2 regions of the Pseudomonas huanghezhanensis genome follow, and region 1 is predicted to be linked to the other one. Evidence: predicted binding sites of a transcription regulator. Region 1 holds the regulator's gene; the other holds the start of a gene.
The links. The regulator FliA, encoded in region 1, starts transcription of late flagellar genes. The targets are predictions, from matches to a motif close to CTAAAGTTTNNNNNNNNNNNGCCGNTAA.
Positions count from the first base shown of each region.

Region 1 (15,197 bases):
CAGTTGCAGCGGGACATGTCGCAGCGGCGGATGATGTCGGCCATTCCCGAGGCTGATGTGATCATCACCAACCCGACCCACTACGCCGTGGCGCTCAAGTACGATGCGGACAAGGGTGGGGCGCCGGTGCTGCTGGCCAAGGGCAGTGATTTCATCGCGTTGAAAATCCGCGAGATCGGCGCCCAGCATGGGGTTCTGCTGCTGGAGTCGCCGGCCCTGGCGCGCTCGATTTACTACAGCACCGAGTTAGACCAGGAAATCCCGGCTGGTTTGTATCTGGCCGTGGCGCAAGTGCTGGCCTACGTCTATCAGATCCGTCAGTACCACTCCGGCCGCGGCAAACGGCCCAATCCGCTGGGCGATGATTTACCGATTCCGCCGGATTTGAAGCGTGATTCCTGAGGATAGGCATGGGTATCCGGGGTTTTGTAGGGCTGGATTCAGGCACTCCTAGCCGCAGTCGGAAGTAATATAGCAGTATCATGGCGGCTGCTATGATCAGCGATGAATGCCAGTGAAGTTTGATAAAAAATTGTAATGCTGGCGGCACTTTTTGTATTTTCCAGGGTTCGATTACTTCCTGTTTTGTATACATGCCGGGCATCATGATCATGAGTATCACTCATATTTCCCGCATTCTTCTTCCGAGATAACTGTCGCCGTAGTAGTTCTGGTGTTTTTGGGTAAGCACGATATCGCTCAAGTGATCTTCGATGATCTCAAGATACATTCGAAAAAAATGTAAGAGCCGACACTGTGAATGCTCATTGCTACGAGCAAAATGAGAAACATCCATCCTGTTGCAACATATGACAACAGGGCCTCCATTCATATAGCACTTCACCCAGCTTTCCTCCCCCCGCTTCGTCAAGCATACCCCCTCCGTAGGCTGCCGCTGCACCGCCAACAATCCCGCATCCAATAGCCCCCACACCAAGGGTCGGAATGCCGAAGACCACCACGCAGGCTGTCATGGCGGCAGTTGCGCCTATTCCTCCAGCCCATAATCCTGCTCCTACCCCGCCGACAAGCTTCGCGCCTTCTACGTATTTCGCTTTTGTGCACACTACCTGGCGGCCCGTCGAACAGGCCTCTCTTATCTCCAACGCCGTCGCCATCATGTTCAATGCAATCCCGATTCCGGTGCCATGCTTAAGCAACTTCGAAGCCTTGGCGATATTACCGATTCTCTGCGCGTAGTTTTGAAGCTCTCATGTATGCAGATAATGCTTGGTCGATAACCCCAGCATCTTTTTGATAGAGCCGCGGTTACGTAAACCAGTGCCCCAACGGGCGATACCTTTGAGTTGCGTATCGAGCGTCGCAAACAGCAATCTTCGCTGGTTAATAAACTGTTGTCGTGCAATGGGCGTCCCGCGCTTGAGCATTAATTGCTAAAGCTGTTCGATGTTTTCAAGTGTGTTCTGTACGCCGGCAAGATGTTTGCTCCAGACACCGGTCGCTGAGCCAATACCCAGCGATCCATAGTTAAGGATGTTTTGCAGCAAGTCATAGTTTTCGAGGACTCGGCCATCACTTCCGGCCTGATTCTGCAAAAGTTGGTGGTGAACGATGTTTCCCAACCCAGCCAGTTCAGATTCTTCGGCAGTCACCTTCAACGTTGATTCGTCTCCCACGACGATGAACTCCCCAGGCATGACCATGGCGCTGCGAAAATGCCTGTTTAGCAGTTCGAATTTTGCGCCGCCGCCTACCCGTACCTTGAGCGTTGCATAGCGCTGCATTCGGTCATTGATGCGTACGTAAGGTTTGATACCGGATGCCATCTTCCTGCCCTTGAAGTAAGCGAGGCGGGAGGATAAGGAAAGGGGCACGGCTTACGATGAGTAGGGGCACGGTTTCAGTAAATTCAGAACAATCCCACTTTGAGCTCGCCGTATTCCTACGCAGCCCATCGCGGCCTCGCGCTGCTCGTGCGCTCCTACAGGGTTTAGCGGCGTTCGCGGGGAGGTTGCGGTGTTCGCGGGATTTTGATTCTGCCCGGAGGAGCAGTTTGCTTTGCCTGCATCTTGCGAATGAATTCGCATCTACAGATTTCGAAGTCCCGCCGATGAGGAATGCGGCCAAGACCCCGCATTGTGCAGTAATCCCCATTTCTTGATGCTAGCACTCTGATATTTTTTTACGACGCCAAGAGTTGGACCCCTTTTTGCAATATCTCCGTTAAGTCGCCTCAAGGCGTCAAAAGTTTGGTTTAGCGCGCAGGTACAAAATCGGTGGATCGCTCTCAATTACTCAGCAGTGCCCGCAGCAACCTGTCCGGTCTAGGCCGTGGGCAGTTGGGTGTGCCATTGCTGCTGTTGGTCATGCTGGCAATGATGATGTTGCCCATGCCGCCGTTCCTGCTGGACGTGTTCTTCACGTTCAACATCGCCCTGTCCATCGTCGTCCTGCTGGTCTGCGTGTACGCACTGCGGCCCCTGGACTTCTCGGTATTCCCGACCATCCTGCTGGTCGCCACGCTGCTGCGCCTGGCACTCAACGTCGCGTCTACACGTGTCGTCATGCTCCACGGTCAAGACGGCCACGCCGCTGCCGGTAAGGTGATCCAGGCCTTCGGTGAGGTGGTGATTGGCGGTAACTACGTGGTGGGTATCGTGGTGTTTGCGATCCTGATGATCATCAACTTCGTGGTAGTGACCAAAGGTGCCGGCCGTATCTCCGAGGTGAGCGCGCGTTTCACCCTCGATGCGATGCCTGGCAAACAGATGGCGATCGACGCCGACCTCAACGCGGGTCTGATCGATCAGCCACAGGCCAAGGCCCGTCGTCTGGAAGTCGCCCAGGAAGCCGAGTTCTACGGTTCCATGGACGGTGCCAGCAAGTTCGTGCGCGGTGACGCCATCGCCGGTTTGCTGATTTTGTTCATTAACCTCATCGGCGGTGTGCTCGTCGGTATCTTCCAGCACAACATGACCTTCGCCGACGCCGGCAAGGTTTACGCACTGCTGACCATCGGTGACGGTTTGGTGGCGCAACTGCCATCACTGTTGCTGTCCACCGCCGCTGCGATCATGGTGACCCGTGCTTCCGGTTCGGAAGAAATGGGCAAGCTGATCAATCGCCAGATGTTCAGCACGCCCAAGGCGCTGGCTGTTTCGGCGGGCATCATGATCGTCATGGGTCTGGTGCCGGGCATGCCGCACTTCTCGTTCATCAGCCTTGGGCTGGTGGCGGCCGGTGCCGCGTATCTGCTGTGGAAGAAACAGGATCAGGTCAAAGTCATGGCCCTGCAGGAGGTCAAGCGTCAACAGGACCTGCTGCCATCGCCAACCCGTTCTCAGGAATCCAAAGAGCTGGGCTGGGACGACGTCACACCCATCGACATGATCGGCCTGGAAGTGGGCTATCGCCTGATCCCGCTGGTGGACCGCAATCAGGGTGGTCAGCTGCTGGCGCGGATCAAGGGTGTGCGCAAGAAGCTCTCCCAGGAGTTGGGCTTCCTGATGCCCACCGTTCACATCCGCGACAACCTGGATCTGGCGCCCAGCGCCTACCGCTTGACACTGATGGGCGTGACCCTGGCCGAAGCCGAGATTTACCCGGACCGCGAACTGGCGATCAACCCCGGTCAGGTGTTCGGCAGCCTCAACGGTATCAACGCCAAAGACCCGGCGTTTGGCCTGGAAGCGGTCTGGATCGAAATCAGCCAGCGTGCCCAGGCGCAATCGCTCGGCTACACCGTGGTCGATGCCAGCACTGTGGTGGCGACCCACTTGAACCAGATTCTCTACAAGCACTCTCATGAGCTGATCGGCCACGAAGAAGTGCAGCAATTGATGCAGTTGCTGGCCAAGGGCTCGCCCAAGCTGGCTGAGGAACTGGTCCCCGGTATTCTTTCGTTGTCTGCGCTGCTCAAAGTGTTGCAGGCGTTGCTCGCCGAACAAGTGCCGGTGCGCGACATTCGCAGCATCGCGGAAGCCATCGCCAACAACGCTGCGCGGAGTCAAGATACCGCCGCGTTGGTGGCCGCAGTGCGGGTCGGATTGTCCCGCGCAATCGTCCAAAGCATTGTGGGCATTGAGCCGGAGCTGCCTGTTATCACGCTTGAGCCAAGGTTGGAACAGATATTGCTCAATAGTCTTCAGAAGGCAGGTCAGGGTCAGGAAGAAGGCGTTCTGCTCGAACCGAGCATGGCTGAAAAGCTGCAACGCTCGTTGATCGAAGCAGCACAGCGTCAGGAGATGCAAGGGCAACCCGTGATCTTGCTGGTTGCAGGTCCGGTTCGCGCCATGTTGTCCCGCTTTGGACGCCTGGCAGTACCGAACATGCATGTGTTGGCGTATCAGGAAATTCCTGACAACAAGCAAGTCACCATCGTAGCGACTGTCGGGCCGAACGGCTGAGGTAGTGAGTCATGCAAGTTAAGCGTTTTTTCGCCGCCGATATGCGACAAGCCATGAAACTGGTTCGTGATGAATTGGGCGCCGAGGCGGCCATCATCGGTAACCGGCGGATTGCAGGTGGCGTGGAACTGACTGCCGCGCTGGATTACAAGCTGTCGGCCCTGGCGCCGCGCGTGCCGAACATCGAACTTGAAGACGAACTGCGTAAGACACAGTCGCGCATCGTGTCGGCTCAAGCTGAGCTGGGCGGCGGTGGCGAAGTGGACGCTTCGGTTAATCGCCAACTGTTCGCCGGCTTGCCGCTGAGCGCTGACGACAAACACATCGAGCCTACGCTGGACGAGCCGTTCCGCCCTTCGGTACACGCGGCCATCGCCGCTGAGCGTGCAGAGCGCGCTGCCGTGAGCGAGCCTGCGGTCGGTCAGCGCGCCTATGAATCGATGCGTTCTGAATTGAATGGCCTGCGCGAGTTGCTGGAAGTACAGCTGGGCTCACTGGCATGGAATCAGCTGCAAGGCAGTCGCCCGTCGCAGGCCAATCTGTGGCGTCGCCTGCAACGCGTCGGTCTGTCCGGCCCGTTGTCTCGCGACCTGCTGGCGATGGTGCCCAACACCGACGATCAGCAGCACGCCTGGCGCATGCTTCTGGCGCATCTGGCCCGTATGATCGCGACCCCCGAGATAGAGCCTCTGGAAGAGGGCGGTGTGATTGCCATGGTCGGTCCTGCCGGCATGGGCAAGACCACCACGCTGGCCAAGCTCGCGGCCCGCTACGTACTCAAATACGGCTCGCAGAACATCGCGCTGGTGAGCATGGACAGTTTTCGTATCGGCGCCCAGGAGCAACTCAAGACTCTGGGACGCATCTTGAATGTTCCGGTAACCCACGTCGATCCGGGCCAGTCACTGGCTCAGGCGCTGGAGCCGCTGCTGCGCAAACGCGTGGTGCTGATCGACACCGCAGGCCTGCAAGCCAGCGATCCAGCACTGCGCATGCAGCTCGAAAGCCTTGCAGGGCGTGGCATCAAGTCGCGCAATTATCTGGTACTCGCCACCACCAGCCAGAAGCAGGTGCTGACGGCGGCGTATCACAGTTACAAGCGTTGCGGCCTGTCCGGGTGCATCCTGACCAAGCTCGACGAAACCGCCAGCCTCGGAGAGGTGTTGAGCCTGGCGATCAGTCACGAGTTGCCTGTGGCCTATCTCACCGATGGTCCACGGATACCGGATGATCTGCATTTGCCGCGCCGGCACCAGTTGGTGAGTCGAGCGGTCAGCGTGCAGATGCAGGAGGAGCCGAGCGAGGAAGCAATGGCTGATATGTTTGCGGATCTTTATCACAACCCAGGCAAGCGTGTGGGTTAGGTGAAGAATATGACACTGGAATACACCCACCTAGATGGTCTGCCAGGCATTGTTCAAACAACGAACGTGCAGCCCGACATGTGGCTTAGGTCTAAGCAAGACAAGGTAAACAATTAACATGGGCAGCATGCATCCCGTACAGGTTATCGCAGTGACCGGTGGTAAAGGCGGCGTAGGCAAGACGAACGTGTCGGTGAACCTCTCACTGGCACTGGCCGAGCTTGGTCGCCGCGTCATGTTGATGGACGCCGATCTGGGTCTGGCCAACGTTGACGTTCTACTGGGTCTTACCCCTAAACGCACCCTGGCCGATGTCATCGAAGGCCGGTGCGAGCTGCGTGACGTCCTGCTGCAAGGCCCGGGCGGCATCCGCATCGTACCGGCGGCGTCGGGCACGCAGAGCATGGTTCACCTGACGCCTGCGCAACACGCCGGCTTGATTCAGGCTTTCAGCGACATCGGCGACAACCTCGACGTGCTGGTGATCGACACCGCTGCCGGGATTGGCGAGTCGGTGGTCAGCTTCGTACGCGCAGCCCAGGAAGTATTGCTGGTAGTGTGTGACGAGCCGACTTCGATCACCGATGCCTACGCGCTGATCAAATTGCTCAACCGCGACCACGGCATGAACCGTTTCCGCGTGCTGGCCAACATGGCGCAAAGCCCGCAGGAAGGCCGCAACCTGTTCGCCAAGCTGACCAAGGTCACGGACCGCTTCCTCGACGTTGCTTTGCAGTACGTCGGCGCCGTGCCTTACGACGAGTGCGTACGCAAGGCTGTGCAGAAGCAGCGTGCGGTGTATGAGGCGTTCCCGCGCTCCAAATGCTCACTGGCGTTCAAAGCCATTGCGCAGAAGGTGGACACCTGGCCGTTGCCGGCCAATCCGCGCGGGCATCTGGAATTTTTCGTCGAACGTCTGGTGCATCAAACCAGCGCGGGGCCTGTGTCATGACAGCAAGTGGGTATCGCATGTACAGCAAATCATCCCGTGATTCCCAATACGAGCTGATCGAGCGCTACGCGCCTCTGGTCAAGCGGATCGCCTACCACTTGCTGGCGCGTCTGCCAGCCAGCGTGCAGGTCGAAGATCTGATCCAGGCCGGCATGATCGGTCTGCTCGAAGTCTCGACCAAGTACGACTCCACCAAAGGCGCGAGTTTTGAGACCTACGCCGGGATTCGTATCCGCGGCGCGATGCTCGACGAAGTGCGCAAAGGTGACTGGGCGCCGCGTTCGGTGCATCGCAATACGCGCATGGTCAGTGACGCGATTCGGGCAATTGAAGCAAAAACAGGTCGTGATGCTAAAGATCACGAGGTTGCGGCCGAACTCCAATTGAGTCTCGATGATTATTACGGGATTTTGAACGATACCTTGGGCAGCCGATTGTTCAGTTTCGACGACCTCCTGCAGGACGGCGAACATGAAGGGCTGCACGAGGACGGCGCAAGCCAGTCGCTCGAGCCGTCGCGTGATCTGGAAGACGAGCGTTTCCAGAGCGCGTTGGCCGATGCCATTGCCAACCTGCCAGAGCGTGAACGGCTGGTGTTGGCGCTGTACTACGACGAAGAGCTGAACCTCAAGGAAATCGGTGAGGTCCTGGGGGTCAGCGAATCGCGTGTCAGTCAGTTACATAGCCAGTGCGCAGCTCGTTTGCGAGGGCGTTTGGGAGAGTGGCGAGCGCGTTGACAGGCAACGCGGCGGACCTTTTTGGGTCCGTGTTGCCTGTAAAGCCGGCTGTGCAGAGCGTTCGTGGGAAACAAGAGAGACAAGGCTGGAGCCGGTCAGCACAGGCGCATATCGCGTGCGTCGCGCCGTACTTCACGTCTGTTGATTTGCCAAGCCCGTCGTCGTTTCGTACAGCCCGGTCAAGGAACTGTGCCGGTTTTGATTGAACGCGCGTCCAGGTGCTGGACGCGTTAAAGACTGCTTGGAGGTCGAATTGGACAAGAACATGAAAATCCTCATCGTTGATGACTTCTCAACGATGCGGCGGATCATAAAAAACCTGTTGCGTGACCTTGGGTTCACCAACACGGCCGAAGCGGATGACGGCATGACCGCATTGCCCATGCTGCAAAGCGGCTCCTTTGACTTTCTGGTCACTGACTGGAACATGCCTGGCATGTCCGGTATCGACTTGTTGCGTCAGGTGCGTGCCGATGAGCGTCTGCGCAGTCTGCCGGTATTGATGGTCACCGCTGAAGCCAAGCGTGAGCAGATCATCGAAGCTGCTCAGGCAGGCGTTAACGGATATGTGGTCAAGCCTTTCACGGCGCAAGTTCTGAAAGAAAAAATCGAGAAGATATTCGAGCGCGTCAATAGCTGATGTTCGCTGCGAGGGCGCTATGGATTCCAAAGATTCGTCAATGGGTGACTTTGAGTCGACCCTGAAGAAACACGCACAGGAGCTGGTCGAGAGCCTTGAAAAAGGCAAATTCGGCGAAGCCGTGCAACTTATCCATGAGCTTAACCAGACCCGCGACCGAGGCCTGTATCAGGAAGTCGGCAAGCTGACGCGCGAGCTGCACAGTGCAATCGTCAATTTCCAGATTGACCCGCACATGCCGCAAGCCGAGGAAGTCTCGCAGATCACTGATGCCACCGAACGTCTTGGTTACGTGGTCAGGCTGACTGAGAACGCTGCCAACCGCACGATGGATCTGGTCGAGCAAAGCACCCCGCTGATGCACGGACTCACGGCTGACGCAAAAGCATTGAGCGTCGACTGGGGGCGCTTCATGCGTCGCGAGATCAGTGCCGATGAATTTCGTGATCTGGCGCGACGTGTCGATGTTTTCCTGACGCGCAGCGAGACGGAGACCCATGAAGTCGCCGGCCACCTCAACGACATTTTGCTGGCCCAGGATTACCAGGATCTCACTGGTCAGGTGATCAAGCGCGTCACCCAGTTGGTGACCGAAGTGGAGAGCAATCTGCTCAAGCTGGTGCTCATGGCCAGTCAGGTCGATCGCTTTGCCGGCATCGAACATGACCAGGAAGTGTTCCGTCAGGAAAAAGAACAAGAAAAACTTCATTCCAAGGGTGAAGGTCCGCAGATTCATGCCGATAAACGTGAAGACGTCGTATCCGGTCAGGATGATGTAGACGATCTGCTATCCAGCCTGGGTTTCTAGGTTCTCAGTAAGAAGAGGTTATGAGCCTGCTGCGTGTTGTTTGACCGCATCAGGCTCTGCCACTGGCGACTCAGCGCAAGACCTGGATCGGTTGACGGTTAATTTTAGGAGCACCCCCCCAATGAGCTTCGGCGCCGATGAAGAAATCCTTCAGGATTTTCTGGTAGAGGCCGGCGAGATTCTCGAGCTGTTGTCAGAGCAGTTGGTCGAGCTGGAAAGCCGACCGGACGATGCGGACCTGCTCAATGCAATTTTTCGCGGTTTCCACACTGTAAAAGGGGGCGCTGGCTTCCTCCAACTCAATGAGCTGGTTGAATGCTGCCACATCGCCGAAAACGTCTTCGACATCTTGCGCAAAGGCGAGCGTCGAGTGGACGCCGAACTCATGGACGTGGTCCTTGAAGCGCTTGACGCCGTCAACAGTATGTTCGGTGAAGTGCGTGAGCGCACTCAAGTCACCCCGGCAACGCCAGAGCTGCTGGCAGCGCTGGCACGTCTGGCAGAGCCTGCTTCTGCCGATGAAGTCGCGGCCGCTCCGGTTGAGGTCGAACCAGTGGCTGAAGCGCCATCCGATGACATCACTGACGACGAATTCGAACAACTGCTGGACTCGCTGAATGCGGTCAAGGCCCAGGCGGCCGGTGCCCCGACACTCAGTGCAGCGCCGGTAACGCCGGTGGTGGCGGCTTCTGCCCCTGCTGCCGGTTCAAGCGATGACATCACGGACGCCGAGTTCGAGTCGCTGCTTGATCAACTGCATGGCAAAGGTCAGTTCGCGGTGGATGCTGTTGCAACCCCGGCGCCTGCTGCACCGGTGGTCAGCAAGTCTTCCGATGAAATCACCGACGATGAATTCGAATCGCTGCTCGATCAACTGCATGGCAAAGGTACGTTTTCAGCTGACGCGGGCGCCAATACCCCGCCAGCCGCTGCAACGCCTGCCGCACTTGCCAAGCCCGCTGCTCCGGCTGCGTCGTCAAGTGGCAAGCCGTCGGACGAAATCAGCGATAACGAATTCGAAGACCTGCTGGACCAATTGCACGGCAAAGGCAAGTTCGAGCCAGCGGTAGCGACAGCTGCCGCCACCGCTGCGCCTGTCAAGAAACCTGAGCCGGCGAAAGCCGAGCCTGCCAAGGCCGAACCGGCCAAAGCGGCGGCTGCCGCCCCAGTTGCCAAGCCTGCCCCCGCGCCGGTCAAAGCAGCCGCGCCGGCTTCCGAGAAGCCTGGTCCGTCTGAAGCAGAAACCACCGTGCGCGTTGACACCGCACGGCTGGACGAAATCATGAACATGGTCGGCGAACTGGTGCTGGTGCGTAACCGCCTGGTGCGCCTGGGTGCCAACAGCGCTGATGAAGCTATGTCCAAAGCTGTGTCCAATCTGGACGTGGTGACGGCTGACCTGCAAACCGCGGTGATGAAGACCCGGATGCAGCCGATCAAGAAAGTCTTCGGCCGCTTCCCTCGACTGGTCCGCGATCTGGCGCGGCAGTTGAAGAAAGAAATCAACCTGGAACTTGTAGGCGAAGAAACCGACCTGGACAAAAACCTGGTCGAGGCGCTGGCCGATCCGCTGGTCCACTTGGTGCGTAACGCCGTGGACCACGGCATTGAATTGCCGGAAGAGCGCGAGGCGTCGGGCAAGTCCCGTGGCGGTCGCGTGGTGCTCTCGGCGGAGCAGGAAGGCGACCACATCCTGTTGTCGATTTCCGATGACGGCAAGGGCATGGACCCGGTAGTACTGCGCGCAATCGCCGTCAAGCGTGGCGTGATGGACAAAGACGCCGCCGACCGACTGAGCGACAGCGACTGCTACAACCTGATCTTCGCGCCGGGCTTCTCGACCAAGACCGAGATTTCCGACGTGTCGGGCCGTGGTGTGGGCATGGACGTGGTGAAAACCAAGATTTCCCAGCTCAATGGCTCGATCAATATCTACTCGACCAAAGGACAGGGCTCGAAGATCGTCATCAAGGTGCCGCTGACGCTCGCGATCATGCCGACGCTGATGGTGATGCTGGGCAACCAGGCGTTTGCGTTCCCGCTGGTCAACGTCAATGAAATCTTCCACCTCAACCTGTCGACCACCAATGTCGTCGATGGCCAGGAAGTGGTGATCGTTCGGGACAAGGCACTGCCGCTGTTCTACCTCAAGCGCTGGCTGGTCAGCTCCGCTGCTCACGAAGAGCAGCACGAAGGCCACGTGGTGATTCTTACGGTTGGCACCCAGCGCATCGGCTTTGTCGTCGATCAACTGGTGGGCCAGGAAGAGGTGGTGATCAAGCCGCTGGGCAAGATGTTGCAGGGTACGCCGGGTATGTCGGGCGCCACCATCACAGGTGATGGCCGCATTGCGTTGATCCTTGACGTACCGAGCATGCTCAAGCGTTACGCCGCACGGCGTATCTGATTCTAGGTGAGCGGGCCGCTTCAGGCCCGTTTCGCTCTATGGAGTGTTTATGGCAGTCAAGGTCTTGGTGGTCGACGATTCAGGGTTTTTCCGTCGCCGCGTCTCGGAAATTCTCTCTTCAGATCCCACGATTCAAGTAGTTGGCACTGCAACCAATGGCAAGGAAGCCATTGAGCAAGCTCTGGCTCTCAAGCCTGATGTGATTACCATGGACTACGAAATGCCGATGATGGATGGCATTACGGCGGTTCGGCACATCATGCAGCGCTGCCCGACGGCGGTACTGATGTTCTCCTCGCTGACGCACGAAGGCGCCCGCGTGACCCTCGACGCGCTCGATGCTGGCGCGGTTGATTTTCTGCCGAAAAATTTCGAAGACATCTCGCGCAACCCCGAAAAGGTCAAGCAGATGCTCTGTGAAAAGGTCCACACCATTTCCCGGAGCAACCGTCGTTCTTCCAGCTACGGCAGCACGCCGACGCCGACGCCGGCTCACGCGCCATCGCCTTCCAGTTCCAGTTCCAGTTCAGCGTCTGCGAGCAGCGCGCTGCACAACTCGCCCGTTACCCCACGCCCTGCGCCAGCGCCGCGTGCTGCGGCTTCTGCGCCTAGTCATGCGTCCAGCCACAGCGCCAGTCATTCAACCGCCTCGCACGCGCCATCGTCACCGGCACCCAAACGCAAAGCCTACAAACTGGTTGCGATTGGCACGTCCACAGGCGGCCCGGTTGCATTGCAGCGCGTGCTGACACAATTGCCGGCCAACTTTCCAGCGCCCATCGTGTTGATTCAGCACATGCCCGCCGCCTTCACCAAGGCGTTCGCCGAGCGTCTGGACAAGCTGTGCCGCATCAGCGTCAAGGAAGCCGAAGACGGAGACGTGCTGCGTCCCGGCCTGGCCTTGTTGGCACCCGGCGGCAAACAGATGATGGTGGATGGACGTGGCGCGGTGAAAATCCTGCCGGGCGACGAGCGCCTCAATTACAAGCCGTGCGTGGACATCACCTTCGGCTCTGCCGCCAAATCCTACGGCGACAAAGTGCTGGCCGTGGTGTTGACCGGAATGGGCGCCGACGGGCGTGAAGGTGCGCGTCTGCTCAAGCAGGGCGGCAGCCACATCTGGGCGCAAGACGAGGCCAGTTGCGTGATTTACGGCATGCCGATGGCCATCGTCAAAGCCAATCTGGCGGACGCGGTCTACAGCCTCGATGACATCGGACGCCACCTCGTCGAGGCGTGCATCTGATGGATGTGTTGAGCCTGATCGGGATCATCCTCGCGTTCGTTGCGATTATCGGCGGTAATTTTCTCGAAGGTGGGCATCTGGGCGCCTTGCTCAACGGCCCGGCAGCGTTGATCGTGCTTGGCGGCACCCTCGCGGCGTGCCTTTTGCAGACGCCCATGAGCGCGTTCAAGCGAGCGATCCAGATCTTTTTGTGGATTCTGTTTCCGCCCCGCATCGACATGGCGGGCGGTATTGATCGCGTGATCAACTGGAGCCTGACCGCGCGCAAGGAAGGCCTGCTCGGTCTTGAGTCGGTGGCCGACTCCGAACCCGATCCCTACTCGCGAAAAGGCCTGCAGTTGCTGGTCGATGGCGTTGAACCGGAAACCATTCGCGGCATTCTCGAGGTGGATTTCATCACCCAGGAAACCCGCGATATCCAGGCCGCCAAAGTCTACGAAAGCATGGGCGGCTATGCGCCGACCGTGGGCATCATCGGTGCGGTGATGGGGCTGATTCACGTGATGGGTAATCTTGCCGATCCCAATCAGTTGGGCAGCGGAATCGCCGTCGCATTTGTGGCGACCATTTACGGCGTGGCCTTGGCCAACCTGATCCTGCTGCCGGTGGCCAACAAGCTCAAGTCCGTGGCTGTGCGTCAATCGCGTTATCGCGAAATGCTGCTGGAAGGTTTGCTGTCGATTGCCGAAGGCGAGAACCCGCGGTCAATCGAATTGAAGCTTCAGGGCTTCATGGAGTGATCAACTGACCATGGCCCGACGCAGGCGTCACGAAGAGCACGAAAATCACGAACGCTGGCTGGTGTCCTACGCGGATTTCATCACCTTGCTGTTCGCGTTTTTCGTGGTCATGTACTCGATTTCTTCACTCAACGAAGGCAAGTATAAATTGCTCTCCGAAGCGTTGGTCGGGGTGTTCAACGAGCCTGAGCGCAGCGTCAAGCCGATCCCCATTGGCGAGCAGAAGCCGCGGACCGTCACTCCGGCCGATCCACTGGTGATCGACAGCGAGCAGACGGATGCCGCGCTGGGGCAGGGCGCTCAGGATCCATTGAAGTCCATTGCCGATGACGTCAACGCGGCGTTCGGCGATTTGATCGCCTCCAAGCAGATGACCGTGCGCGGTAATGAGCTGTGGATCGAGATCGAACTCAACTCCAGTCTGCTGTTCGGCAGCGGCGACGCGATGCCCAGTGATCAGGCCTTCGACCTGATCGATAAAGTGGCAAAGATCGTCAAGCCGTTCGACAACCCGATCCACGTCGAAGGGTTTACGGACAATCAGCCCATCAACACGGGCCAGTTTCCGAGTAACTGGGAATTGTCCTCGGCCCGCTCCTCGAGCATCGTGCGCATGCTGGCAATGGATGGCATCAATCCAGCGCGTCTGGCGTCGGTGGGGTATGGCGAATTCCAACCGTTGGCCTCGAACGCTACGGCTGATGGCCGCGGCCGGAATCGTCGCGTGGTGCTGGTGATTTCACGCAATCTGGACGTGCGTCGCAGCCTGACCGGTTCAGGCACTGCGGCCAATGCAAAACCCGACGCGGCATTGCGTCGTGCTGGCACACAAACTGCACCAGCACCAGCCAAGCCGGCGCAAGGCGTCAAATCTTCGTCATCCGCCCCATAGTCAGTCCTGGTCGCACGGCCGGGGGGAAAAACGAAACATGAGAGTGTGGGCAGTTGCCAATCAGAAAGGTGGAGTCGGTAAGACCACCACTGCAATCGCGTTAGCCGGTCTACTGGCTGAGTCGGGCAAGCGCGTGGTCGTTGTAGACCTAGACCCGCATGGCTCGATGACCAGCTACTTCGGTCATAACCCCGATGAGCTGGAGCACAGCTGTTTCGATCTGTTTTTGCACAAGGGCGTGGTGCCTGACGGCTTGCCCGGTCAATTGCTGCTGCCGACCAGCGATCAGCGTATTTCGCTCCTGCCTTCGAGCACCGCACTGGCCACCCTTGAGCGTCAATCGCCAGGACAGAGCGGGCTCGGCCTGGTGATTGCCAAAAGTCTGGCGCAGCTGTGGCAGGATTTTGATTACGCGATCATAGACAGCCCGCCATTGCTTGGCGTGCTGATGGTCAATGCGCTGGCGGCCAGCCAGCAGTTGGCGATCCCGGTGCAGACAGAATTTCTGGCCGTTAAAGGCCTTGAGCGCATGGTCAATACGCTGGCGATGATCAACCGCTCGCGCAAAGTGCCGCTGCCATACACGATTGTCCCGACTTTGTTCGACCGCCGCACCCAGGCCTCGATGAGTACCCTCAGGCAGCTGCGCGACAGCTTTCCGGAACACGTCTGGAATGCTTATATCCCGGTCGACACGCGCCTGCGTGACGCCAGCCGCGCAGGCATGACGCCTTCACAGTTCGACAACAAAAGTCGTGGCGTGCTGGCTTACCGTGCGTTGCTCAAGCACATGCTGACCGAACAACTTGTCGGGCAGGTGGCGTGACGTGGCCGCTTATCACTTATTGCCGTGCCGCATGCTGACGCATTCAAGTCCGCTGGCAGTTCGGCCGATAAACACTTCAGGCGGCAATCGCATCACTTATTTTCGGGCTCCACTATGAACCGCCCCCTGGACATCGCATCACGACCGCAACTGGCGCTGCAGACTTACCTGGATGCGTTGCTTCAGGAAGCGACCGAGGAATTGCTGGCCGAGCCGGC
Region 1 is NZ_CP113949.1:1,981,484-1,996,680, forward strand. Features, by position in the region: gene flhB (flagellar biosynthesis protein FlhB) at 1-402, shown strand, start outside; gene OYW20_RS08850 (hypothetical protein) at 1,395-1,787, opposite strand; gene flhA (flagellar biosynthesis protein FlhA) at 2,238-4,367, shown strand; gene flhF (flagellar biosynthesis protein FlhF) at 4,379-5,731, shown strand; gene fleN (flagellar synthesis regulator FleN) at 5,850-6,683, shown strand; gene fliA (RNA polymerase sigma factor FliA) at 6,680-7,420, shown strand; gene OYW20_RS08875 (chemotaxis response regulator CheY) at 7,686-8,060, shown strand; gene OYW20_RS08880 (protein phosphatase CheZ) at 8,080-8,868, shown strand; gene OYW20_RS08885 (chemotaxis protein CheA) at 8,990-11,275, shown strand; gene OYW20_RS08890 (protein-glutamate methylesterase/protein-glutamine glutaminase) at 11,325-12,521, shown strand; gene OYW20_RS08895 (flagellar motor protein) at 12,521-13,261, shown strand; gene motD (flagellar motor protein MotD) at 13,272-14,153, shown strand; gene OYW20_RS08905 (ParA family protein) at 14,191-14,979, shown strand; gene OYW20_RS08910 (CheW domain-containing protein) at 15,094-15,197, shown strand, end outside.

Region 2 (15,197 bases), 230 kb from region 1:
TACGCACTCTCCACCGATTGCTTCAAATCCTTTGCGTATACCGCCGATGCCAGCAAACAAATCGATAAAAGTAAAAGAAGACTTCGTGGTTGGCCGCTTTGGAAGCAACGACTTCAGATGCTCGTATTCCTGATGTGTCAGACGAGGCGAAGCTTTCCCTTTCACCCAGCGGTTAACGGTCTCACGACAATGAGACGACCCTATCTCATTCAATTTCGCCGCGAGCTGCCCTTGGTCATAGATCTCCAACAGCTGGCGAAGGAGCGCCATATCTTCTGCAGGATGGGGATCAGGGGAATAGGTAGATTGGTCCAGTGTAGATGAATCGGGCGTTGTGGCTTCAAAAAGGTTCATGGACCTAGCTTTCCTCTGGGTCAAATCTGTGACGAGCGATCACCATTCTATCCCTACGTTGCAAATTGTAAATTCTTCATTTGCTCTCTGAGAGAAAACCAGTGTCACAGCAAGGGATAAGGACTGCCCGATAAATACTGTACAAAAAAACAGTATAGGGAGAATTCTGATCCTGTCCATCAGCACAAAATCAGCTGCTGAATTTCAGAATCGCCCTACAGCTTTGCATCTTGCTCGCCTTCCCAGAGAGGCCTAACCTTTCGCCGCGCCTAAGAAACGCACAACAGAAACCCCAATGCAGCGGCCCGCCCGCTCCCGTTAGAATGTGGCTTTACGTGCCTGCGGCTTTCGGCTGCACGTCGTAAAATCTTTGCTATGTCGGGAGTGGACCAATACAAGACCCGAAAGGGGAATAAGTCCGGCCTTTTCTGCATTGGAGGTTTCTTAACTCCCGACGCCTTAGCCCTAAAAAGCTAAAAATGCAGAGATAACAAGAATGCTCAACCTCGACGCACCAACCTATTCCAGGCAACCCTCACCCGCCACGCTCCAACCCACCTCGTTCCAACGCCACAACCGCCAGCTCCGCGCCCTCCTCCTCGAATCCCAAGTCTGGTTCTGCGCCCGCGATATCAGCCGCATGATCGGCTGGCCGCTGGATGAGCGCACGACGCGCAAGCTTGATGCTGACCAACGTCGTGTCGTGACGCTGACGATGCATTACGGGCTGACGGATGAGTTGCTGCTCAGCGAGTCGGGGTTGTACACGATGCTGGTGCATCACCATCACGCGGAGAATCGCGGTCTGCGGCAGTGGGTCACGAATGAGGTGGTGCCGGCGTTGCGCGATGAGCAGTTGCCACCGACGCACAGCAGTCCGTGTTTGAGTTTCCTTCAGTGGCCGGGGTTGTCAGTGAGCATGTTGCATTGGCAGAGTGAGCCGTGGATCAGGCTGCGGGATATGCCGAGGCTGTTGCCGCACGCTGAGTTGCAAGAGAATTCGGGTTCGGGAGCGGTTCGGGGGTCTTGGTGGCGGGCGGCGCGTCGGTTTTTTGGGTGAATTGTTTGCTGCCTTGGCTGAGACGCGGAGCATCTGGGGATGCTTTCCCACTCGAAGCGTGAGGACCGATCATCAAAAGCTCCAGGTTACCCAAGGAATCCTGAAGCTAAGACGAACCTCTCCGAGCTGTATGACGAAGAGCGTGGGAACGCAGAAATCAGCCCTTTAATCGCGCTCTGTACTCTTCGATCATGTCTTTCGACACGTCCTCTTTGAAGCACAGTGGCGCGTAGCCGCCAGCGCGGTTGTAGGCGCTACGCTTGCCGCAACGGCTGCCATTGCTGGCTGAGTTGTAAGGGCACGGGCAATTGCCTGGATACGAAGCGATTGATTCTTGAATCAATAATCGGACGATGGCTGAGTCGGGGATGGTCGTGTCTTTTGCAAAAACTGAAAACGCGCAAAACAGCGCGAGTACGGCGACGAAATTGCTTCCTATCTTTCTCATGGCCTTTCCTTAGCGAGCGGACGATATGTCCAGACCACTTTCTACCATGACATCATCGCGCCACCAGCATGACTTTCTCAGGTGAGTGAAGGCTATATCTGTAACCTGCTATCGAGCTTTCCTACAGAATGCTCATCATTGATCGACGATCTTCAAACCTTACGCGCACGATGAGGCTATAAGCTCACTCACGAACGTTTCCTGACGGATCCTGAAAAAAAAGACCACGGACATGGCCAAGAAAACCTCTCTCTTCGACGATCTATTTTTCATCGCCTACCGGCTTCTGGGATCTATCTACATTCAGTTGCCAGCGCACCATTGCCGGTTTTTTCCGGGATGCAGCAGCTTCAGCCGATGAAGCTTGTTACGACTTTCAAAACTGTCGCCTCGTTTGACTAATTCGTTCTGCCGGTCATATTCGCGTTTGGCGCCATCGCCAGTCTCTTTGCCCGCCGCTAACGCCCCACCCTCCTCAACACCGTCGCCACTCCAAACGGCTAGACGCTCGCCAGCATCACGTGGCGTGAGTTCGAGTTGCTGGTGGACGAGGCGCTGCGGCGTCAGGGGTTTCGGTTCAGGAAACGAGCGGCAGCGGGCCGGATGGCGGGTTGAGTTGAGCGTAGGGCATTTATCGGCAGGTGGCGTTGGGCGTGGCTGTAGTGGTCAACTCATCCCGGACACGGTTTTGAGCTTTTCTTCCGTTTTCGCTGGGGCCAATCCATCGTTAAATTGATGAGGTCGGATCCAGTTGTAGTGATGCATCAGGTACTGGCTAATGTCTCTCTGAGCCTGGTGGCCGGTCATGTAGCCAGTGGTTGGTATCCACTCTGTTTTCAAGCTGCGAAAAACCCGCTCCATCGGCGCATTATCCCAGCAGTTTCCTCGGCGGCTCATACTCTGACGCATGCGATAACGCCACAGCCGCTGGCGAAAGTTGCGGCTGCCATATTGTAATCCCTGGTCTGAGTGAAATAGCAGGCCTTGCGGCTTGCCACGCTGCTCGTAAGCCACGTCCAACGCCTTGATCACCAAGTCTGCATCCGGCTTTTCTGATAACGCCCAGCCCACCACTCGGCGAGCGTAAAGATCCATGACAACCGCAAGGTAGTGCCATTTCCCCTGTGCCCAGATGTAGGTGATGTCGCCGCACCAGACCTGGTTGGGCGCTTCGACATCAAATTCTCGGTTCAATATATTTGGGATATCCGGCCGCTCGACTGTCGCCTTTTTATAGGCGTGTGATCCTGGCTGCTTGCTGACCAACTCCAGCTCACGCATCAGCCTGCGTACCTTAAACCGTCCAATTTGCTCACCTTCTTCTTGCATCATCAACGTGATGCTTCGACTGCCGGGAGCACTTCGGCCCTGGGTGAACAACTCGCTCACTCGGCTACGCAGCCTGAGCCGCTCAACATCTGGTGTTCGCCGCCTAAGACGATGCGCGTAGTACCCCGAACGAGCGACCTCAAACGCCTCGCACAAGCAGTCAACAGGCTCATGGACGCTTAGCTGATTGATCAGCGCGTACGCTCGAGATCTTCCGACATCAAGAGCGCGGTAGCCTTTTTTAATATTGATTTCTCGCGCTCGAGGCGAGCAATCCGAGCTTCCAACTCCTGGATTTTTTGCTGCTCTGGTGTCAGGGCCTTGCTCTGGGGCGTGACGCCGGTGCGCTCTTGCTGAAGCTGGTCGACCCAGCGGCGCAGCGCCGACTCACCAACACTCAGTGAACGACTGGCTTCGATGAAGCTATAGTTTTGCTTGAGCACGAGGTCGGCAGCCTCGCGTTTGAATTCTGCGGAAAAGGTACGGCGTTGTTTGGTCATCTGACACCTCGATCTGGCGAGTATTCTCGCCTAAAAGGGTGTCCGGTTTCATTAGACCACTACAGGCAGGCGATTCGGTTGAGTTGATTGGCTACGGGTGGCGGTTCTGAAGCGGGGCATTCTGGTTAGCCGTTACGGCCGGTGTGTGGAGGTGATCGCGCCAGAGCTAAGGCCTCTGGCGCTGACTTTCGCTTTTACAGATCAGTAATCGCCTGCATATTCATCGCAGTCGATCAAAAAGGAGGCGTACATGGACAAAGTATTTGCCAGGTTTCTAGAAAAGTTTGGTAGCCCTGTTGACCGGGAGGAGGTTCCGGCATCAAGCCTCGAGCGCTACAGAGGCAAATTGCCCAATCAGCTGTTGGAGTATTGGGCTGAGCATGGCTGGTGCGGATATGGCAATGGCATTTTTTGGTTAGTGAATCCGCAGGAATATGAAGGAGTCGTGGCTTCCTGGATTGAAGGGACGAAACTTGAGGAGCGGGACACCTACCACCTTATTGCACGTGGTGCGTTTGGCGACCTGTACCTGTGGGGCGAGAAAACGGGATTTTCGCTGAAGATCACTAGCGTCTTTTCTCGATGCGTTATCCATGACTTTGAAATTACGAGCGAGGAAATGGACAGAGAGCTTCAAGGTTTTATCGTATCCAGAAACGTGGACTCCAACGATGTAGAAGACTTGTTCAACCCGACGAGAAGAAAGCTGGGGACGCTACGCCACGATGAAATGTATGGCTTTGTTCCGGCGCTGATGCTTGGAGGAGAGCCCACTCTGGATCAGGTTGAAAAAGTAAAAGCTGTAGAGCATCTGATACTGCTCTCTCAGCTCTCCGAGCTCGAGCCTTATAACTTCTAGGCACGCGTGCAAGCATACGGCGGTGCTGATGGCGTTTGAGATGTTTACGGAACGCTGGCGATACCCTCTTGATAAGTCGCCGCTCGCAAGCTCCGAGTCCGGACTTCAGGAATCGGCCCGGATTGGGTGTCGCACAGGGCTGCTGGAACATAACTTTGGCGTTTGGCGGGCAGCCATTCCCGTTGTCCGAAAGATGTTCAACCTTCGTAACTGCCACCATATTCCTTTGGGACCAGATCGGCTTGTGCAGCGCCGCTTTTGATCAGCCCCAGGATCGTTTCCGCCACCCATTCTGGCGGGTGTGCGAACGAAACGGTTTCGGCTTCCTGTGCCTTGGCAGACGTCAGGCCCGACTTCACCGAGCCGTAGAACTCGGTGGTGGTGATAGAGGGGTGCATAACGGAAACAGCGATACCCGCTTCCGCCAGCTCTAAGCGTGCCACGCTCGAGAGCATGTTGAGCGCAGCCTTTGAGCTGGTATACGCGGCCGAACCTGGGTAGGTGGCAAGCGTCGCGCCCGAGCTGACGTTGACGATGCTTCCGCGTCCTTGCTTGAGCATATAGGGGATGACGGCCTGCATCATGGCAAGTGGCGCCACACTGTTGAGATTGAGCAGCTCTTTGAAATCCTCGAGTTTGATGTCTTGGATGGTGGCATGCAGTCCCTGTCCAGCATTGTTGATCAATGCATCGATGCGTCCAAACTTCGAGATGATGGTATCGATGGCGTGTTGCACCTGCTCGGGCCGGGTGACATCGCACACCACTGCCAAGGCATCGACCAGTTCTTGTGCCAAGGCGTCGATGCGATCCTGTCGACGGGCGAGCAACACCACCCGCGCGCCGGCACGGGAGGCCGCGCGCGCAGTGGCTTCTCCAATTCCGGATGAAGCCCCGGTCACAATGACCACTGCATTTTTAATGTCCATCAAGTATCTCCCTCGATTTGGCTGATGCGGGCGAGTCAATGCGCATGGGCAGAATCTTACGGCGCATCCGCGAGCGATGCTTGCGCGATCAAATCAGTCATTTGCCCATTCGTGCTAACGTGCTTTGATCAGTCATTGGGATCTGGCAAATACCACGCTATGCGCGACGTCATCAGGGTCATTAAATCGTTTGTTGAGCAGCGCGCTACCGGCGTGCTGACACTGACTGGCATGCCGCGTGTTGACATCCTGAAGGTCTGCGCGCCTACCCAGCTTGCCCCAGAGATCTACCAGCCCATCGTTAGCCTAATCCTGCAGGGTGAAAAGCGGCTCGTCATTGGGAGCCAAGTCCTGCGCTATACCGCCGGACATACCTTCATCGCCTCCATTGATGTCCCTGTAATCGGGGAGATCGTCCAGGCAAGCGCCAGCGCTCCCTACCTCGCGGTACGCTTGACCTTTGACCGTTCGGTGGTGGCTGACCTGCTACGCGATGCGCAAGGGCTTGATGAAACGCCAGAAGAGCGAAGCTTCTGCGTCAGTCAGGCCAGCGAAGACCTAATCGACGCCTGGTTCCGCATGCTGCGCCTGATGGAGCGGCCAGATGAGGTTGCGGTCATGGCTCCATTGCTGGAGCGGGAGATCCTCTTTCGTTTGTTGCGCGGCCCGCAAGGTGCGGTCCTGCGACAAGTGGCCAGCATCGACAGTCGGTTTTCACGAATAAGGAAGGCCTTAGACTGGATCAAGGCAAACTACTCCACCGCTTTGCGCGTGGCACATCTGGCCAATCTGGCCAACATGAGCCCATCGTCTTTCCATCGGAGCTTCAAGGCAAGCACGGGCATGTCTCCGCTCCAGTACCAAAAGCATCTCAGGCTCTATGAAGCCCGTCGCAGGCTCTTCGCCGAACCTGGTCATGTTGCCAGCGTCGCCTTGGCGGTTGGCTATGAAAGCCTGTCGCAATTTACCCGTGAATATGCGCGGATGTTTGGCGCTCCACCTGCTCGCGACGTCAGGGGCCACTAAAACAAAATACACGAACTGATAGAGCCGGAAGTTAAGCTGCGAAAGCCACCCGCAGTGCTTTTTTACGTAACCGTCCGGCCAAGTGATCTACGCTGTGTTCCTTTGCGCAGATGCCGTCTCATCGCCCAGCGCCATGCTCGCCAACACCGGAGGCGGACATGAAGCTTTGAGCAAATGAAGTCAAAGTCGGAAGCGATCCACAGACTGCGATAACATCCCCGCCAACGTGGACAGCTCGTCCGTCGTCGAAGCCGTCTTTCCGATCACTTTGCTATTAGCCTCCGACGTACCGGCAATCATCTCCACTTGATGGGCGATTTCGTTGCTGGCAAGGCTCTGCTCACTGATGGTGCGGGAGATATCGTTGACCAACTCAGTGGTGTTCAGAGTGGCCTGAAGAATATCGCGAATGGCCCGCTCGACATCGGCGGTTACAACCATGCCTTTGTCCACTTGAGCAACACCCTCTTCCATACTGGTGACCGCTTCCCGGGTGCTTTGCTGGATGCGCCCGACCATGCTGGCGATCTCTTGAGTCGAGGCGCTGGTGCGTCCAGCCAGGCTGCGCACTTCATCCGCGACCACCGCAAAACCACGACCCTGCTCGCCGGCACGAGCGGCTTCAATCGCGGCATTCAGAGCCAACAGGTTTGTTTGGTCGGCGATCCCCTTGATCACCTGAATAATGCTGAAGATCGCCTCGGAATCTTTGTCGAGCGTGCGGATGACTTGGGCAGATTGCTTTGCCGAACGAGCAATGCCATCCATGTCACTGACCACCTGGTGAATCACTCGGCCGCCGTTCTTGGCCAAGGCTTCAGCCTGATTGGCCATATCCAGCGCACGACTGGCATGCCGGGTGATTTCCTCAATACTGGCGGTCATTTCAATCGCTGCTGCGGCCATGGTGCTGGCGGCGGCGCTTTGTTGCTGGCTGCTGCTGGCCACCTCATGGCAACCATGGCTCAGTTGCTCGCTCATGACATTGACGCCTTGGGCATTGCTGCGCACCACTTCGATCATGCTGCGTAAGTCCCGCTGCATAATGGCAAGGTTGCGAATCAATGAACTGGCTTCGTCTTTGCGACTGGTTTCAACGATTGGCTCGCTCAAGTTGCCACGGGCGATGCTGGCGGCAATGCGGCTGGCGACCTGTAGCGGCCCCATAATGCTCAACATTACCCAGCGGCCTTGGGCCAGGAGTAGCAAGACACTGACGATCAGCACCGTGCCTAAGGTGAAGTTGGCGGTGCTGATAGCATCCCGAGTTTCCATACTGGTTTGTTGGGTTTTGTTTTCGATCAGCTCACTCAGGCTCTTCATTTGATCTTCAAGAAGGGTGAACGCCTTGTTGAAGCTCTCCAGTTCCCCGCGAGCGGCGTCGGGATTGTCCAGGGCCAACGCGACGATGCGTTCACCGGCACCTATGTAGGTTTCAAGGCTGGGGCGGATCTTATCCAGGCTCATCCTGAGGGTATCGTCCAGAGGCAGCTTGAGATTGTCCCCTAGCACCTGGCGGAAGTGCTCGGCATGCTCCTTCAGCGAAGTGCTGACCTCGGCCCTGGTAGTGATGCTTTTACCCAGCCCCACCAACATCGCCGACAACACATCGGCGCGCAGCGCATCGTGCATCATGTCGGCTTCCATGTGATTGCGCAGCACCGTCATGCTGATCTCATTCTCCTGAATGGCGCTGCCCGTCCGGGTATTTCCCAGATAACTGGATAGGCTCATAACCAATGCGGTGACCAGTCCGGTCGCAATGAACAGAAACAAGCGTAGTTTGATCGTCATACTTGTTATCCTTTAACCCAGAGAGTCGGATTTAAAATCGTACCGTGCAAGCGTTGCCCATCACTTTATCGGCATAGTCCTACCGTTATTAGAGCCTAAGCTCGCAAATATGTGGCTCTACTCAAAATCCTGCAAAGCCCAGGTTGTCCATGCGCGACGCAAGCCCTTCGAACTCCATATCACCAGCAAGAGCACGCTCGCCGAGCAAGCATTGCGCTATATCCAGTTACGGTACGAAATCGAAAGCGAGGTCGCTGATCCAGCGCCGGATTTACGCCGTCGAGGCAGGAAGCAGCGGGCGAGGGAAATCGATCAGTTACGGCTACATAAATGGCAGCCGGTTTAATCACGCACAGAGTGATGCGTGGACGCATGCTCTAGTTTCGCAGCCTGGTACCGTCAACTGAGCACATTTCTCTCGCACGCGCACTGGCACCCCTACATATGAAACTGCTTCACCAGCCGATTCAATTCGACCGCGAGCTTGGTCAGTTCAGACGTTGCAAGAGCGGTCTGGCTAGACCCCTCTGAAGCTTGATTTGATAGGTCTCGTATGCTGACAAGGCTGCGATCCACCTCCCTGGCAACTTGGGCCTGCTCTTCAGACGCCGTTGCGATCAAGACATTGCGCTCAGTGATATTGTCAATGGATTCGGTGATTTCCACCAAAGCGGTACCGGCGCCTTGAGCGGTGTCAAGAGTTCTCTGAGCTTGGGCGTTGGTGTGAGTCATTGCCGAAACAGCCGCTCCAGTGCCTTTCTGAATCGAGCTGATCATCTGTTCAATCTCACTGGTTGACTGCTGCGTACGATGAGCCAAAGCCCTTACTTCATCCGCCACCACCGCGAAGCCTCGACCTGCCTCACCGGCACGAGCGGCTTCGATTGCAGCATTCAACGCAAGAAGATTGGTCTGCTCGGCGATAGCCCGTATCACATCCAGAACCTTGCTGATGTCGGTCGCCATCACGGCGAGCCCTTGTACTTCCTGAGAAGCGTCTTCAACAGTTGCGACCATTAAGCTGATGGCCTGAACGGTTTCATCTACGCGTGCACGACCTGCCAATGCGGCGGAGTTGGATCGAGTGGCCGCTTCGGAGGCTGCTGAGGCATTTCTGGCCACTTCTTCTACGGCTGCGCTCATCTCGGTGACGGCAGTAGCGGCCATCTCGACCTCGTTATTCTGACGAAGCATGCCTTTATTAGCATCCTCAGTGACGACATGCATTTCTTCAGAAGTCGATGCTAGCTGGTTAGACGAATCTGATATCAAAGAAAGCGTACCTCGCAGACCTTGCTGCATGGCTTTCAAAGCCTCCATGAGCCTGGCAACTTCGTCGCTTCCTTGCACCTCAATGACCTCGCTGAGATCGTTTTTGGCAATACGCTCAGCGATGGCCAGTGACTGGCTAACCGGGCTAGTCACGCTGCGGGTATACATCAGAGCGAGAGTAATTGCAGCCAATGTGCCGACCAAGATAAAGGCGCCAACAACAATTTTGGCCTGGTCGTAGATGAGAGTAGCGTCCTCGCCTGCTTCTTTAGCTTTTTTAGTGTTCAGTTCAATAAGTTTTTTTATGTCACGCTCAACAGCGTCTGCCGATTGCTTCATCGCTTCGTTAGATAATTTCACAGCGTCATCAAGACTGCCCGAAGAAATAAATGACAGGTATTGATCCTGTATTTTTTGATAAGTGGCATAGCTTTGGGACAACTCACCAAAAACCTGTTTTCCCATCGCAGTGACTATGTGCGGCTCAAGCGTCGAAAGTGTTTCTTGGATGCTTGCGCGGGCTTTCCTTACGTCCTCAAGTGCTTGAGTTTTACGATTTTCTGGCTCGACAGGATTACGCAACCGCGCGTTGCTGCCTCTAATACTTATAAACTCCCTGTCAATCGTTCCCAGTAAAGATATGCTAGGCACTACGTTGGTTTCTACGAATTTTTCAGAAGCGTTCAAACTTGCCATCTGCTTAAGGGCGATGATCCCCAACGCAATAATCATTAGGCAAAAGAACCCGAAGCACAGAGCCGAGCGTGGAGCGAGATTGAGCTTGCGCAGTACCATAGGGAAATCTCTCGTCGTTTTATCTCTCTCGACGCTTCTGAACAGACCTGAAGCGCCGCTCGTCGCCAAAATGAAAGTAGTCAATGAACGCGAGTTTTGAAAGGAAAAAAACATGTATCTGAATGTGACCCTTGTCAATTCAGAGCATCAAGTCGAAGGCTGAATACGTTACGGACTCAACTGCTCACTCGGCAGCGAGAACAATTTTGCGTAGCGAAACTGGTTTCCACATGTGCGGCAGCAACTCGTCACTGTCACTCGCCCGCTGCGTCGGCAGTCGCGTGAGAATGTCCTTCAGATAGGCATACGGATCATGACCATTCATTCGCGCAGCCTGCATCAGGCTCATGATTGCCGCCGCCCGTTTGCCGCTGCGCAGAGATCCAGCGCAGAGCCAGTTCGTGCGCCCAAGAGCCCAAGGCCGGATCTGGCTCTCCGCCCGGTTATTGTCTATGGGTAAGGCCCCGTCATCGAGGTAGCGCAGGGCTTGCTCGGCAAGCATGCTTTTATTCGTAGCGTGCAGCTCAAGGAATTCGCGCCGTGCATGAGCCATGCACCCAATCTCGGTCACGCCAAGTTCGAAGCTGGATTTGTAACCGGCAAAATCGTCACAGACCTGCTGGCCCCTCCAGTCTTGCAGGAAGTTGCGAGCATCCTCGCCGGCGCGGCCAGGGCTAAAGTCATAAACAACAGCTGCTGTTTCGCAGAACTGGCTGGTGGCGTAGGCCCAAACATAGGAAACGGTGAGTTTTCTTTGTTCCCGGCATGAGCATGTGCACGGGTGTTTCATCGGCATGAATAACCTGCTGCCCGAGTACCACTTCGCGCAGCGCATCCACCAGCGGCTGCAACTGAACCCCAGTCACGCCACCCCATTGAGCCAAGGTTGAGCGGGGAATCGCCAGGCCCATTTGCCACGCACATGGCGTTCGACGGTAAACACGCCGGGCGTGTAGTCCAGTTTCTCGCTGACGTCCTCGCCGATGAGCTTGAGGGCGCGGCCGCATGGGCAGTAAGTATTGTCCGGTTCGTGATGGATCAGTGTGCGTGGAAACTCTGCCGGCAAAGCAGTGCGTTTGGGCTTTTGCTTTTTCTCGGTCGGAGCCAGCACTGTTTGCAAGGCTTGAAGCTCTGCTTCAATCGCCGCGATATCGGTATCGATCAGATCATCGAGCAAACTGGCCTGCTCAGGATTCATCTGCTCGCTGCGTCTAGCGAACAGATCAGCACATTGCGGCTGCGCCGCACCGAACACCGCGATCACCTTGGCTAACGCCGCTTCGGTACCCGCGCGCATGTCCATCGGCTCAGTGGCGAGCCAGATGGAGTCGATGCGAATCATCGCAGAAGGTCTCGAAGAAAGGTTGCGCAGGCAGCAGCACTTTCACTGGGTCAGTTCACTATGACGTGACGGTGCCGCGCGGGTGCTGCATCTCAACCCTGATATTTGATGATGCGTGCGAGCGTGCCCCGGCCAGCGATACGGGTAACAGAATAAATGCAGGTTGCAGTGCTGTGCTTTTCTGCGCGTGCAGGCGAATCCATTTGTGGACGAGGTTTGCGTTGAGGTTATGGCTGAGTGCGATGCTGCCAATCGAAACACCGGGCTGGGCATACTCTTGAATGACCTGGGCTTTGAAGGACTTGAATAGGAACGGCGTTGTGGCTGCATGAAATACCCGCTTAAAAGGCTAGAACTGGTGCCCACTTAAATTTTTAAGTGCACACCATGTCTTGGCTTTGCGGGGCTGGGTAGATGACTTGGCCGGGCGCAAACGGGCAGTCTTCTTGAAGGCCTGATAGACACCGACATCGCGGCTATTGAAGCAGAGCTGAAAGCGGTAAACACGCCAGTCCTGCCGGCCAAACCGTGTCAACAGCCCAAGCATGCACCGTTGCCGCCACAGTTTCCGCGCACCGTGATCCGTCACGAACCCGAAAATACCCAGTGCGCATGCGGCTGCCAACTTCAGCTCATCGGCGCCATCGAACGCGAACTGGCTCTTGCGGACCCAGTTTAGTGTCATTAGATCCCTACAAAGACCTTCCTGGCCAAATCCCCCCCTTAAAGCCTCGCCATCCCCGGCCGATACAGTTGTCTTACAACTAGAACATCTGCCGATCACAACGGGGTCATCATGCTACTACGCAACTGGAACATCGCTCCCAGAGCGGCTTTGGGGTTTGCTCTGATTGCGCTGATGGTAGCGTTTCTGGGTATCTTTTCGCTGGGCAAGATGTCGAGCATCCGCGACCGCGCCACCGCCATCGAAACCGACTTGGTGCCGAGCATCCGCATCGTCGATGCGATCCGCGAAAACATGCTGCGCATCCGCACCATTTCCCTGCGGGTCGCGTTAGACCCGGACCCGAAGAACATCGACACCTACGTGAGCCAGTACGAGGCGCGCAACAAGGTGCTAACCCAGAACATCACCGATTACGAGGCGTTTATCGACACCCCCGATGAACAGCGCCTGTACGCCCGTTTCAAAACCGACTTCGCCGCCTACCAGCGCAGCATGAGTGACTCGTTCTCGCTGGCCCGAAGCGGTAATCGCGAGGCGCTGAACAAGCTGCTGCTGGTCGACATGAAGCCGATCGTCGACGGCACCGGCGCGCAGTTGTCCGAGCTGGGCGATATTTACGGCAAGGGCATCGAAAGTGAAGGCAAAGCGTCGGCAGCGCAGTACGCCGACTCCAAGAATGTGGTGATGCTGGTGATTGCCCTGGCGGCGCTGATTACCGTATTGCTTGCCTGGATGCTCACCCGCAGCATCGTCGGCCCGCTAAAGGCCGCGGTGCAGGCCGCGCAACATGTGGCCGAAGGTGACCTGACCAAACCCATAGATGTACAAGGCCGCGACGAAGTCAGCCAGCTGCAGGTGGCCTTGGCACAGATGCAACAGCGCTTGCGTGAAACCCTGGCGGAGATTTCCGGTTCGTCCACGCAATTGGCCACTGCTGCCGAGGAGCTCAACGCGGTGACCGAAGAGGCCGGCCGTGGTCTGCAACAGCAGAACGACGAAATTGAACAAGCGGCCACGGCGGTCAATGAAATGAGCGCAGCGGTGGACGAAGTGGCACGCAACGCGGTGTCTACCTCCGAGGCGTCCAAGGCCTCCAACCAATCGGCGCAGTTGGGTCAAGCGCGGGTTTCGGAGACCATTGCTGCTATCAGTGACCTTTCCGGCGAAGTGGAAGGCACCTCTTTGCTGGTGCAGCGCCTGGCCGAGCAGTCCCATGAGATCGGCAAGGTGCTGGACGTGATTCGGGCGATTGCCGAGCAGACCAACCTGCTGGCCCTGAACGCGGCCATCGAGGCCGCACGGGCAGGAGAATCCGGCCGTGGCTTTGCTGTGGTGGCCGATGAAGTCCGGGCCCTGGCCCATCGCACCCAGAATTCCACCCAGGAAATCGAGCAGATGGTTGGCAGTATGCGCAGCGGCTCCAGCGCAGCGTTGACCTCCATGCAGGCCAGCAGCTTGCGGGCCCAAACCACTCGCGACCTGGCGCGCAGCGCCGGTACGACTTTGGAGCAGATCACCAGCGGCATCAGCGAAATGTACGAGCGCAACCTGGTCATTGCCAGCGCCGCCGAAGAGCAGGCCCAGGTGGCCCGCGAAGTGGACCGCAACCTGGTGAACATTCGCGACCTGTCGGTGCAATCGGCCAATGGCGCCCGGCAGACCAGCGCCTCCAGCCACGAACTGTCGCGCCTGGCCGCCAACCTGAGTCAGCTAGTGCAACGCTTCAATGTTTAAGCCAGAACGCACGAAGCTCTCGCAAAGGAGGGCCTTTTGCTGCGGCGCCGGAACGTAGGATGGTGTAGAAAAATAAACTTGGAGCCAAGGTTGGGGGGCTGGCTCCGGGCTTCAGTGCACTTTCTGTTCCGTTGCCCCCCAACCCCAGACTGCTAACAGCGTAAACATCCTGAGTTCTGTGCGGTTGCGGTTACTCCAGCTAAGGCGAGATCGCAAATGGTCTGCTGCAGTGGTTGTCAACCCCACGGTATCTGTCCGGCGAAGTCATCTAGCCTCTCTGCGAACAAAGACATCCTTTGCATTCAAATTTAGGTGCCCACCATCGCAGTCAGCGATGGCATCAGTAAGGTGTACTGCCCAGACGGTTACACAGCAGTAATGGAAGCTCGGTAATACCCTAAGGTGAGGTGCGTCCATTTGGCATCCATCATTCGCAAAGCAGTGCCCACATCACTACAATTTCGGCAGATCGACCAATCCAAAGGTGAACCGTGGAATTCAAACGGGACAGATTCAACGGCGTCATTGTCGACGCCGCTTCGCTGCCCGACGACCCGCAAGCGTTGCGTGGCGCCGTCGACGCGTTAGTCGCCCTCATCGAGCACGAGCGCCTGGCTCTGGCCTGGGTCACACTGCCGATCAGCAACGCTCAAGGCATTCCGGTCTTCACCGCCGCCGGCTTCTCCTTCCATAGCTGTCTGACCGATCAGCTGACCCTGGTGCGCCGCCCATTCGAGCAGGCATTCGTCCCATTCATACCCACCCATACCGTAGGGGCGGGCGCCATCGTCATTAACGACGCAGGGGAACTCCTCGTCATAAAGGAGCGAGGTACCACCGGGTTCAAGCTACCGGGGGGCCATGTAGACGCCGCTGAGCGAATTCAGGATTCGATCGAGCGCGAGGTGCTGGAGGAGACTGGGATCGAATCGAAGTGCGAATCCATCGTGGCGTTTACCACCAAACACCCCTACCAATTTGGCAAATCGAACATTCACTTTATCTGCCGAATGACGGCCTTGACGCAGCGTATCAACGTACTGGACACCGCCGAGATCGAAGAAGCT
Region 2 is NZ_CP113949.1:1,752,940-1,768,136, reverse strand. Features, by position in the region: gene dcm (DNA (cytosine-5-)-methyltransferase) at 1-354, opposite strand, end outside; gene OYW20_RS07860 (BRO-N domain-containing protein) at 851-1,414, shown strand; gene OYW20_RS07855 (hypothetical protein) at 1,572-1,862, opposite strand; one part of gene OYW20_RS07850 (IS3 family transposase) at 2,529-3,436, opposite strand; one part of gene OYW20_RS07850 (IS3 family transposase) at 3,436-3,691, opposite strand; gene OYW20_RS07845 (GAD-like domain-containing protein) at 3,942-4,550, shown strand; gene OYW20_RS07840 (SDR family oxidoreductase) at 4,748-5,479, opposite strand; gene OYW20_RS07835 (AraC family transcriptional regulator) at 5,639-6,505, shown strand; gene OYW20_RS26140 (methyl-accepting chemotaxis protein) at 6,686-7,390, opposite strand; partial or broken gene OYW20_RS26135 (hypothetical protein) at 7,592-7,672, opposite strand; partial or broken gene OYW20_RS07825 (IS66 family transposase) at 8,442-8,621, shown strand; gene OYW20_RS07820 (methyl-accepting chemotaxis protein) at 8,738-10,366, opposite strand; partial or broken gene OYW20_RS07815 (IS66 family transposase) at 10,551-11,585, opposite strand; gene OYW20_RS26130 (hypothetical protein) at 11,767-11,952, opposite strand; partial or broken gene OYW20_RS07810 (IS66 family transposase) at 12,145-12,348, shown strand; gene OYW20_RS07805 (methyl-accepting chemotaxis protein) at 12,505-14,130, shown strand; gene OYW20_RS07800 (NUDIX hydrolase) at 14,622-15,197, shown strand, end outside.
Region 2: a site for FliA is predicted at 12,432-12,459, ahead of OYW20_RS07805 (methyl-accepting chemotaxis protein). Genes of this name have one in related genera too.